DNA from 2 places in the Achromobacter animicus genome. Region 1 is predicted to be linked to the other one. Evidence: predicted binding sites of a transcription regulator. Region 1 holds the regulator's gene; the other holds the start of a gene.
The links. The regulator FliA, encoded in region 1, starts transcription of late flagellar genes. The targets are predictions, from matches to a motif close to CTAAAGTTTNNNNNNNNNNNGCCGNTA.
Positions count from the first base shown of each region.

Region 2: a site for FliA is predicted at 3,518-3,544, ahead of AB3147_RS21195 (FlxA-like family protein). Genes of this name have one in related genera too.

Region 1 covers NZ_JAYGJK010000001.1:2,501,662-2,507,778, forward strand. The annotation lists gene AB3147_RS11235 (O-linked N-acetylglucosamine transferase family protein) at 1-751, opposite strand, end outside; gene AB3147_RS11240 (flagellin N-terminal helical domain-containing protein) at 1,174-2,865, opposite strand; gene AB3147_RS11245 (RNA polymerase sigma factor FliA) at 3,667-4,422, opposite strand; gene flhD (flagellar transcriptional regulator FlhD) at 4,848-5,171, shown strand; gene flhC (flagellar transcriptional regulator FlhC) at 5,205-5,783, shown strand; gene motA (flagellar motor stator protein MotA) at 5,900-6,117, shown strand, end outside.
Region 2 covers NZ_JAYGJK010000001.1:4,627,907-4,634,023, forward strand. The annotation lists gene AB3147_RS21170 (RlmE family RNA methyltransferase) at 1-480, opposite strand, end outside; gene AB3147_RS21175 (YhbY family RNA-binding protein) at 499-1,101, shown strand; gene greA (transcription elongation factor GreA) at 1,232-1,708, opposite strand; gene AB3147_RS21185 (hypothetical protein) at 1,707-1,958, shown strand; gene AB3147_RS21190 (solute carrier family 23 protein) at 2,126-3,436, opposite strand; gene AB3147_RS21195 (FlxA-like family protein) at 3,582-4,004, shown strand; gene AB3147_RS21200 (ABC transporter substrate-binding protein) at 4,121-5,446, shown strand; gene AB3147_RS21205 (ABC transporter permease) at 5,537-6,117, shown strand, end outside.

The DNA.
Region 1 (6,117 bases):
TCAGCAGGCTCTGACGCAATCCTCGTCCGGTCGCAAAGTCGAGGTACTGCTGTCGCATGGCAGCCGGTTGCCCCATGCTCAGTAAGCTGTGGGACAGCGACACATTCTGGCCAAATTGCAGCGGGATTTCGCTTAAGGGATCAGCATCCCCGACGTAGGCCAGTCCCGCCTGGGCCGCCTTGCCCGCAAACTCGACAAAATACGTGGGCGTGCACGCCAATAGACGTGCGGCCTCGTCGGAGTCCAGTCCACGAGAGAATTGATCGACCAGCGTGCCGACGGAGGCGCTCAGGGGATTCGATGGCGCAATGCCTTCTTGGAAAAGCGTCAATGCGGCGCGAGCCGCGCCCTTTACCTCGTCTTCGGTCTTGGCGGAGTGCGTGTGCAGCAATATGGCATCGCGCATCACCTCGAGACTCTTGGCGCCCGGATAGATCCGGTAGTCGACGTAGAGCAGGCCGAAGGGCGAAAGAAGCGCTTGGCCTCGCTCGAGCAGCTCCTGAGCCTGCTCTTCAGGCAGGCTGTCGTAAGAGCCGGTGGCAACGATATAGTCGAACGGCGGCGTATGAGCCGGCAGATCGGAGATGCCGGCGGTGGCCAGATCGACGTTCTTGAGTCCGAGTTGCTCCGCCCGGCCGCGCGCTATTTCAATAAGGTTCGCACGCCTGTCGAGCCCGACTACGACGGCATCCGGGTAGGCCAGAGCGAAAGGAAACAGCCCCTCGGCCGAACCGCATTCCAAGACCAGCACGCGCGCTCGGTGCAGCGGAGCCGTTTCCACACCATATAGATGGGCGACTGCTCGCAGATGCAGCGGTGAGTGGCTGGGAGCCAGAGTCCCTGGGTTGTCTGCCCGCTGGCAGGGTTGCATGGGGGCCGGAATCGACATGGGGCGCGTAACAATTGAGGCTTCGGGATAATGACCCAGATTCTATGAAGCAGACGTTCGGGTCATTTCGCCAAGCAGCGTCCGAATTCGCCTCCAGTTCCGGGGCATCAGGGGTTGCGCCCGTCTTCCGGCATCTTTATGTCCAGGCAGCGCGTGCGATCTTCCAGAAACGAAAAAGCCTCCCTATCGGGAGGCTTGGTACTGCGGCTCTGTGGCCCGGCGCGAAGGACCGGGTCACAGAGCCGGGAGCGGTTGCCCGTTCCCGGTTCTGCTTGTGCTGAGAATTAACGCAGCAGGGACAGAACGGTTTGCGGCACTTGGTTGGCTTGCGCCAGAACCGAGGTACCAGCTTGTTGCAGGATCTGAGCCTTGGACATGTTCGACACTTCCGTGGCGTAGTCGGCGTCTTGAATACGCGAACGAGCGTTGGAGAGGTTGTTGACCACGTTGTTCAGGTTGGCGATCGTCGATTCCAGACGGTTCTGCACAGCACCCAGTTCGCCGGTCAGCTTGTCCAGCTTCGTGAAGGCGGCGTCAAGCGTCTTCATCGGATCGGTGGTCTTCGTACCCTTGCTGGTGTCTTCCGTCGTCAGCTTACCGGTGCTGCTGACCTTGGCTTCGGCGCCGATCTTCGGAGCGTAGTCGCCCGTGCCCGTGCCGCCCTTGACCGTGGTCTTGCCCGTGTTGGGGTCGACGTTGTAGACGGTCGTGTAGTTCAGGGTGCGAGTAACGGTGCCCTTGCCGTCCACGTAGGCGATGTTGGCGCCAGCGGAGGTGTCGCCGGTGAAGGAGACCGTGGCAGCCGTGATGCCGCTGCCCAGGTTCACGGTGTTGCCGCCAGCAGCTGCGTTGGCCTTGAATGCAGCCAGCAGAGCGTCCTTGCTGATGGTGTCGGTGAACGACAGCTGACCTGCCGTGCTGTTCTTGTAGACCTTGCCGCCGATGTCGACAGAGGCGGTGCCAACAGGCGAGCTGGCAGCCGTACGCATGACCAGATCCAGCTTCGCAGCGGTGCCGCTGGCGTTGTTGGTGGTCAGGTTGCCGGAAGCGTCAACGAAAGCAGCTTGGCCGTCGATGGTGATGTCGCCGTTGGCGTCAACGGTGAACTCGGTCGAGCCGGACGTGCCGTTGTTGTACGTGCCAGTGGTGGTGCCCGTGCCCGGCTTGATCGAAGCGGCCAGGTTATTGATGGCGGTCGAGTTCGAAGCGCTGTTGTTCGTGAACGTGAAGTTGTTGTTCGCGGCGTCGTAGGTGTACGTGTTGTCGTTGCCGGCGGCGACGCTGACACGGACGGTGTTGCCGTTTTCCAGGCGACCGAAGATGTCGTCAGCCTTGATCGCAGCGTGCGTCGTGGTCACGGTCCACTCGTTGGCGCCGGTGGTCACGCCGCCAGCAGCTTGCAGATCCGACACGGTGGCCGAACGGTTCTGGGTCACGCCCGAGCCGTTGACGTTGAAGCCGTCCAGACCCAGGGTCTTGACGCTGATTTCGGTCAGGTTCAGGGTGATCGTTTCGCCGTCGTTGGCGCCGACTTGCAGCGTCAGGGGCTTGGCCGAATCCGACAGAACCTTAACGCCGTTGAAGTCGGTTTGTTGCGAGATGCGGTCGATGTCCGACAGACGTTGGTTGATTTCGTCTTGCATCGAGTTCAGCTGTTCTTGCGAGTAGCTGCCGTTCGAAGCTTGCACCGACAGTTCGCGAACGCGTTGCAGGTGGGTGTTGACTTCCGAGGCGGCGCCTTCGGTCGTTTGAGCCAGCGAGATGCCGTCGTTGGCGTTACGAGCGGCTTGGGTCAGGCCCTTGACGTTCGCGGTGAAGCGGTTGGCAATGGCCATACCGGCGGCGTCGTCCTTGGCGCTGTTGATGCGCAGGCCCGACGACAGACGCTCGATGGCGGTGCCCAGGGAGGATTGCGACTTGTTCAGGTTGTTCTGAGCAACGAGCGACAAGTAGTTGGTATTGATGACTGCAGCCATGTTTAGGCTCCCAAGAGAGAAAGGCTTCTTCAAACCGGGCAGCGGGGCCGCCCATCTTTGTAACGGGAAGAATTCTTTGACTTGTGTCTTCGAATTTCTCCGTTGCCAGGATTACGGCAGTCGAAAATCAATCTTTAGGTTTTTTTTTCGACAATCGTGAAATTGGCCGATGGGCGGCAGGTTTCACTGCGGATTGCCTTTGGAGCGGCCGGCGGAGGGGCGGGGGGCAGATCGGCAGACGCGCAATGCGACGCCGTTCAAGTGGTGGAAAATCCAGACGTCTCTGGGGGCCGACTCGGTTCGTGCTCGCCAGCTCGGTCAGGCCCAGCACCACTAGCGAACTGTATGTGGAAAGGAGCGGCACTCGCGAGTTGGCATTCGTCTGATAGGCCAGGAGACTGGCGCGCGTCTGCAAACTGCAAGAAGTAGTAGGGCTTATTGACGGCTACCGGGTACTTGTGACGCAGATAGTGGTCGCGCAGCGCTTGCGCAGAGTGCAGCAATGCAGATTGCAATGATGTTGTCGAACGCATCGAACTCTGAAGTGATAACGGTCAGATTCATCGCGTGCGAGTCGAAATCTCTTGCGTCAGCGGGCGCGGACGCGCGCTGAGCCGAATTGATCGGCTGAGTCGACAACGCGACGTCGACAATTTGTGCGCTGGGATGGGCTGTTGCGAACCGCGAAGATTGGACGAGCTCGCAGCAGACTTCAAGCACTCGTGCCGCATTCAATCTGCATTCGGGTATGCCGGCCTCAATTTCGCAAAGTGCAAACCGGCCGGTCCCAGTACAGCGTCGTCAAATAATCTGCGCGATCTGCCCCTCCTGGGGCAACTCCTGCCAAGCCTGATCCTTCAACCGAGCCCGGATCCGCGCCGTCGCCTGCGACCGCAGCTGGCAAACCCGCGCCTCGGTCACATTCATGATTGCGCCGATTTCCTTCAGATTCAGCCCCTGCTCGTAACACAACGACAGCAGCAGCTTCTCCCGATCGGGCAGGGCGTCAATCGCATGCACCAACGCCTGCCGGAAATCCCCGGCCAAGAGCGAATCCAGCGGATTCCCGCTCGGCGCCCCGTGATTCAACGTCGCAGACCAATCCGCCTGCCCCGACGCCGAATCGGGTTCGGTAGTGAAATCTTCGTAATGAACAATCTGCACGCCTTGCGCGTCGTGCAGCAGCGTCTGGTATTCATCCAGCGGCAGCTCAAGCTGGGCTGCGATCTCCGCCTCAGTCGGCGCGCGCATCAAACGCTGTTCCAGAAACTGGATCGCCTGTTCGATCTTGCGGGCCTTCGTGCGCACGCTGCGCGGCAGCCAGTCCTGGCCGCGAAGCTCGTCGAGCATCGCGCCACGGATACGCGTCGTGGCGTAGGTCTCGAATTGCGCGTCTGCGGTTTCCTGATAGCGGCGGACGGCGTCGAGCAGGCCGATCATGCCGGCTTGTATCAAGTCGTCGAGTTCGACGCTGGCGGGAAGCCGGGCGAGCAATTGCAAAGCCAGCTTCCGAACTAGCGGCGCGTATTCGACCAGGCTGTCATCTGCGTGGGGCATTGCGGGAATTCTGGCGGAGTCCATCGTGAAGCGCGGTCGTGTTGCCAATTTGCGACATTGTCGACAAGCGCGGCTACGGTAAGGCGGGCGAATCTTAAGAGTCGCTAAGTTGGCATTGTCGGCAATGGGGCGCCGTTCATTTCAGGAAGTACGCAACGTTTTGAATGCTTATTTGGCAAATTGGCGAAAATTTGTCACGAACTTGTATGTCAAGGTGTGTCTAGAAAGGCACGTTGCGCAACATCAACAAAGATTTGTCATATAAGTCATAGAAAATGACATCACCTGTGGTAAATTTTACTTAATTTGCGAACAAATGATACATTTCGCATAAAAACAGGATGTAGCAAGCAGTCAGGTAACAATCGTTGCCTGCGCTATGAGTAATCAAGCCCCTCGGGTGGGATAGGGATAGGGAGTACGGCGTGCAACAAGTCGAAAATTCTTTGCTGGCAGACATTCGCGAAGTGAATCTGTCATATCTGTTACTGGCTCAGCGTATGTTGAGGGACGATTTCGCCGCATCGATGTTCCGTCTGGGTTTCAGCAACGAAGTCGCTGACATTCTCATGCGCCTTTCGCCGGCGCAATTGGTGAAACTGGCCAGCTCCAGCTCGCTGCTGTGCCGTTTCCGTTTTGATGATTACAGCCTGCTGTCCGCGCTGACTCACGACGTTCTGGGTGGTGCGCTGCAACAAGCGCATGCAACCATCCTGCTCGCCAAGCAGCCTGTCGAAGAACTGGCCTGACGGCCTCGCGAATTCCACTCGGATACACCTGTAATGGCCTCCAAGAGCGTTTCCCAGGAAGCGGACGACATTCTGCTTGCTAGCTCCATGATTACGCTGGGCGCGCGCCTTCAGGTGCTTGAGGCTGAAACAAGCCTCAGCCATGATCGCCTCGCCCGCCTGTATCGCGAAATCCGCGGCTGCTCGCCACCCAAGGGCATGCTGCCTTTTTCGGTTGACTGGTTCATGACCTGGCTGCCGAATATTCATTCCTCTCTCTTCTATAACGTGTATTCGTTCCTGAATACGCGCACCACCAGCAAGGGCATACGCGCCACCATCGATGCGTATCGCCTGTATCTCGAAAACGCGGGGCAGGAAACCGCGGATGCCGAGCCCGTCCTGAGCTTCACCCGGGCGTGGATGCTGGTGCGATTCTTCGACAGCGGCATGTTGCAGCTCTCTGCGTGCCGGCAATGCGGCGGCCATTTCATCGCCCACGCCCACGATCCGCAGTCCGATTTCGTGTGCGCCATCTGCCGTCCGCCACCTCGCGCCGGCAAGACCCGCGCGGCGGCCAAAGCACGCGCCGGCAGCCGTTCAGCCCCCATTGCGACCGCCGCTCCGACCTGATCGGGCGTCCAAATACATCAAAAGCCCTGGAAAACACCCCCTAACCCGCCTTTTTGGGGCAGGGGGGACAGGGGATCATTGACGCAAGTTATAGACTTCGTTGGCAGGGGCCCGTTGTGTTGATTGTTATCGGTTTTCTTGTGGTGATCGTGTCGGTCGTCGGCAGCTTCATGGCGCTGGGCGGACACATGGGCGCGCTTTACCAGCCCTTCGAGCTGACGCTGATCTTCGGCGCGGCATTCGGGGCGTTTCTGGCGGGCAACAGCAAGAAGTCGCTGATGCTGGTCAAGAAGGCGCTTCCCGACGCGCTCAAGAGCTCGCGCTACGGCAAGGA
Region 2 (6,117 bases), 2.1 Mb from region 1:
GTTGGGCTTGAGGTGGGCGCAGGAAAATTCCATCGCCAATTCGCAAACATGCTGGATGCGCGCGGAGTCGGCAATACCCACCCCGGACAAGTTGGGGGCCATGTCTGAAATAACAAGGTCCACCGCACGCGATCCGACCATGTCTTCCAATTGTTTCAAGACTTCGTCTTCGCGGAAGTCGCCCTGGATGAATTCCACGCCCGCCACGGGCTCCATGGGCAGGATGTCCAGCGCGATGATGCGCCCGTCCACGACGCCGCCCGGCCCGGCGAGCCGCTCGCGCGCCACCTGTGACCAGCTGCCCGGCGCGGAGCCCAGATCGATGACCAGGTCGCCCCGGCGCATCAGCTTTTCGGTGTCGAGGATCTCGATCAGCTTGAAAGCGGCGCGGGCGCGATAGCCCTTCTGTTGCGCCAGCTTCACATAGGGATCGTTGATGTGCTGGTGAATCCAGTCTTTAGAGAATTTATTCTTGGCCATTACCGTACAATTCCACGCATGCCTATATTAGAACTTACCTCTCGTGAGCGCAGCGACCTGCGGTCCGCCGCTCACCCTCTGCGCCCCGTCGTCCTGATTGGCGACAACGGTTTGACCGACGCCGTGCTGAAGGAAATCGATCGGGCGCTGACTTCGCATGGCCTCATCAAGGTTCGCGCGGGCGGCGACGACCGTGAAGCCCGGGACGCCATGCTCGCCACGATCTGCGAGACGCTATCCTGCGCGCCCGTGCATCACTTGGGCAAGACCCTGATCCTGTTCCGCCCGCTGCCCGGCAACATCAAGCCCGCCGCGCTGGCCGCCCAGGAACCCGAAGCGCCTGCCAAACGCCGCGACTCGGAACCTTACACGCCCAAGAAGCTGGCCGCCGAAGGCAGGACCCTTGCCAAGCGCCCGCGCCGCAGCGAATCCGAAGAGCCCGCACCCGCCAAGAAGCGTTACATCCCCCAGGACGAACTCAACAAGAACGGCAAGCCCATGCGGCCTTCCAACAAGCGCGCCACAGCTGGCGGCCACGGCATTCCGCGCCGCGCCGGCAGCGCGCTGAGCCTGCGCGCCGGAGCCCGCAGCGGCACCAGCCGCAAGACCGCAAAAAGGTAAGTCCAGGCACAAAAACGGGCGCTTTACGCGCCCGGTCCACCATAGCGATCCGCAATGTACCGCGGAATTCAGACGAACGTAGCGTCCGGGCCAGGGTGGTTTGACATTTTTACTGCTTGTGGCGCTAGCGTCAGATGTAACGCACGCCCAGGACTTCGTATTCGCGAACGCCAGCCGGGGCAACGACCTCGACCACATCGCCTTCACTCTTGCCGATCAGCGCGCGAGCCACGGGGCTGGACACGGAAATCAGGTTGGACTTGATATCGGCTTCAACGTCGCCGACGATCTGATACGTAACGCGATCGCCCGAATCCAGGTCTTCGATGTCGACGGTAGCGCCAAACACGGCGCGGCCTTCGGCCTCGAGCGAGGTCGGGTCGATGAGGTGGGCATTGGAAAGCGTGCCTTCAAGCTCGGCAATCCGGCCCTCGATGAAACCTTGGCGCTCGCGAGCGGCATCGTACTCGGCGTTTTCCGACAGATCACCCTGTGCGCGCGCCTCGGCGATTGCGTTGATCACGGCAGGACGTTCGACGGTTTTCAGCCGTTGGAGCTCTTCTTGCAAGCGCTCGGCCCCGCGCACGGTCAAAGGAATGGCAGACATGTCGTTTCCCAAACAAAAAGTAGAAAAACGCCCCGAAGGAGCGTTCTCGGTGAAGGCCGCAGGACCGGCGCGCTTGCCTTTTGTTTGCCATTTGATGCTTGGAAAAATCTGGCGAGCGGCGCGGGCGACCAAAACAAAACCCCGGCTCGGGTCGGAACCGGGGCAATCAAAGTCATATTGTGGTCAATCTCGGCGGGAATTGCAAGCCGCCGGAGGAAAACGGCCTTTTCGGCGCATTTCGGCGCTGTAACCCGCTAAAACCGGCGATTTCGCACCGAAAAGGCTTTGCGGCCTTGCCGGGCCCGATGGACTCCCGCGCGAACCGAGGGTTTTCCGGGAGCCTCCCGAGCCAAGATACTACTGGACGATAGGCTTTGCGCCACGATGCGGGACGCCTCGGCGTCCCGCATGTCGCCGTTACTTCGTGCGCCGCAAGAGCGCGTACAGGATGATCGCGCCGAACGTGGCGGTACCGATGCCGCCCAGCGTGAAGTTGCCCAGCTTGATGGTGAAGTCGCCCGCGCCCAGCACCAGCGTGACCGCAGCCACGATGAGGTTGCGGTTGTCGGTGAAATCGACCTGGTTGACGACCCAGATACGGGCGCCGGCAATGGCGATCAGGCCGAAGACAACCACCGACATGCCGCCCAGCACAGGTCCCGGGATCGTCTGGATGAGCGCGCCGAACTTGGGCGAGAAGCCCAGGACGATCGCGATCAGGGCAGCGATCACGAACACGAGCGTGGAATAGATGCGGGTGACCGCCATCACGCCGATGTTTTCGGCGTAGGTCGTGACGCCCGTGCCGCCGACGGCGCCCGACACCATGGTGGCCACGCCGTCGCCGACGAAGGCCCGGCCGAGGTAGCGGTCCAGGTCGCGGCCCGTCATGGCGCTGACGGCCTTCACGTGCCCCAGGTTTTCGGCCACCAGGATGATGGCGACCGGCACGATGAGGCCCATGGCCTCGGCCTTGAAGACGGGCGCCGCGAAGTGCGGCAGGCCGAACCAGGCGGCGGCCGACACGGCGGTGAAGTCGATGGGCTTGCCCAGGCCCAGACCGTTGGCCAGCACGGCGTACACCACGCACGCGAGGATCAGGCCGACCAGGATCAGCAGGCGCTGCACCATGCCGCGCGTGTAGACGGCGATGCCGCCCACGCAGACGATCGTGACGATGGCCATGGCGCTATCGAAGCCCGACGCCCCCATCGCGCCCTTGGCGGCGATGGGCGCGAGATTCAGGCCGATCACGGCCACCACCGCGCCTGTGACGACGGGCGGCATGAGGGTATCGATCCAGTCGGCGCCGCCGCCTGCCCGGGCATTGACGATCCAGACGATGACGCCGATCAGCGTGTAAGCCAGACCGCAGGCAATGATGGCGCCCAGCGCGACGCCGATGTTGGCGTTGGCCCCGCCGCCGGCATAGCCGGTCACCGCGATGACGCCGCCGATGAACGCGAAGCTGGAACCCAGGTAGCTGGGCACCCGGCCGCCCACGAACAGAAAGAAGATCAGCGTGCCGATGCCCGACATCAGGATGGCGACGTTGGGATCGAACCCCATGAGCAACGGCGCCAGGACGGTCGAGCCGAACATCGCGACGACGTGCTGTGCGCCCATGGCGACGTTCTTGGGCCAGGACAGCCGTTCGTCGGGCGCGATGATGACGCCGGGCTCGGCGTCGTCCGCCAGGCGCCAGCGCGGAAAGTAGGAGTTGGACATGGATTCCCCGGGGTGGTACGAGAGGGTTTCAAACTGCGAGCGGGCGCCAGTGTAAAGGGGGCCATCAAGCGGGGGCAACGTTTAAGTTTTGCCGGCCGATTGCCGTATTAGTGGAAACCCCGAAATCCCAGGCAAAGGAATAGTCATGGCGATCAATAGCATCAGCGGCACCTCCCGGATCAGCAGCCTTGCAGATCTTTGGGCCGAGAAGATCCAGGCCAACAAGGAAGCGAAGAACGCTTCGGGGCAGGATGCGGTGTCGGTGACCGCGGAAGGCAAGATCCGCGTCAACAATCCGGGCGCCACCAAGGTCGGCAACGCGCAGGCCACCGAAGAAACCGACAACGACGACGAATACACCCGCCAGATCAAGGAGTTGCAAAAGCAGCTCAAGCGCATCATGGATCAGATCGCCAAAGTGAAGGCGAGCGGCATGTCGGCCGAAATGAAGGCGCAGCAGATCATGGCGCTCAATGCCCAGGCTGTGCAGATCCAAGGCCAGATTTCCCAACTCCTGGCAAAACAGGCGCAGGCTGCCAAACAGGCCGGCGTGTCGGCCCAGGCCTGATTCGGCGCAAGCGATGTGGCGCCGTCGCTGATGGCGCGCATCAAAATTTCTGATTGGACGCTCATCGGGCGTGCCAGTACTGTCTCCAGACAAATCTAAAACCACGGAGACAAACCATGCACGCAATGCGCACAGCCCTTGCCGGGGCGCTGCTGGCCGTTTGCGCGGCGCCGGCCCTGGCCGGCACCGTCACGGTGATCACGTCGTTCCCCAAGGACCTGACCCAGGCCTACAAGACCGCTTTCGAGAAAGCCAATCCCGGCATCACGCTGGAAATCCTGAACAAGAACACGGTGTCGGGGATCGCCTTCGTGCGGGAGACGCCAGCGGGTCAGCGCCCCGAGGTCTTCTGGGCCAGCGCGCCCGATGCGTTCGAGGTGTTGGGACGCGACAAGCTGCTGGCCAAGTCGGCCGACATCGCGAACAAGGATGTGCCGGACAAGATCGGCAGCTATCCCATCAATGATCCGGGCGGCATGTATCTGGGCCAGGCGCTGGCGGGCTACGGCATTATCTACAACACCCGGTACATCGCGGCGCACAAGATTCCCGCGCCTGTCGAGTGGAAGGATCTGCTGTCGCCCAAGTGGTTCGGCCACGTGGGCATCACGTCGCCCTCGCGTTCGGGCACGATGCACCTGACCGTGGAAACCATCCTGCAAGGCGAAGGCTGGGATGACGGCTGGAACACGCTTTTGCGCATGTCGGGCAACAGCAGCGCCGTCACCGAGCGCTCGTTCGGCGTACCCGACGGCGTGAACAACGGCCAGTTCGGCGCCGGACCGGTCATCGACTTCTTCGGGCTGTCGAGCAAGTACTCCAAGTTCCCCGTTGAGTTCGTCTATCCGTCCGAGACCGCCATCGTCCCGGCGAACATCGCGCTGATCGAGGGCGCCAAGAACACCGAGGAAGGCAAGAAATTCATCGCCTTCACGCTGAGCCAGGCGGGCCAGGAGCTGCTGCTGGAGCCGAAGATCTCGCGGTTGCCGGTGCTGCCCTACTCCGCACTGGCCGGCAAGATTCCGCCCGGCTATCCCGACCCGGCGGAAATCGCCAAGCGCAGCAAGGTTCATTTCGACGCGGACCTGTCGCAGTCGCGCTACTACGTCGTGCAATCGCTGTACGACCAGACCGTCACGTTCCGGCTGAAGGAATTGCAAGCGGCCACCAAGGCGATCTACGACGCCGAGGCCAAGCTGGGCGACAAGGCCAAGAGCGGCAAGGCAGCCGAATTGCTGGGAGAGGCACGCAAGCTGGCCTGGGCGCCGCTGATCGACAGCAAGAAGGCGGCCGACCCGGCGTTCCTGGCGATCTTCGCCGGCAACAAGAAGGACGCGGCCGTCAACCAGCAGATCACGCAGCTTGAAGGCGAGTGGAATGGCCGCGCGCGCGCCAACTACGAAGAAGCCGTCAAGCTGGCACGGCAGGCCGCCGCGCTCTGATCGTCTGAATGCGCTGAACACGGCAGGCGGACTTAGCCCCGTCCGCCGTGGATCGCGCCTGTCTTCTGGCAACGATTTTCGGGACTCTCGATGAATCATTCGAGCCATTCGCGCCTGCCCGCCGGCCCCGTCCTGGCGGCGCTGCTGGTGTTCGGCTTTCTGCTGCTTTTCCTGGCCGTCCCGGTGGGTACGGTCTTTCACAGCGCCTTCGTCAATGCCGACGGCAGCTTCACCACCGGTCACTTCGGCGCCTTCTTCAACCAGCCGTTGATGCGGGAAGCGTTCTTCAACAGCCTGTACGTGGCGGGCTGGTCGGCGCTGATCGCTTCCCTGATCGCGGTGCCGCTGGCGTACTTCACGGTGCGCTTCGATTTTCGCGGCGCCCTGCTGATCCAGACGTTGGGCGTGCTGCCGCTCATCATGCCGCCCTTCGTGGGCGCGGTGGCCATGCAGCTGATCTTTGGCCGTTCGGGCAGCGTGAACCTGCTGCTCAATGACTGGTTCGGCTTCACGATTCCGTTCATGGAAGGGCTGAATGGCGTCATTTTCGTGGAAGCCATCCACTATTTCCCGTTCATCCTGATGAACCTCGTGGTGGCGCTGCGCAACATCGACGGGGCCATGGAAGAAGCGGCCTTCAACCTGGGTTCGCGCGGGTTCCGGCTGTTCCG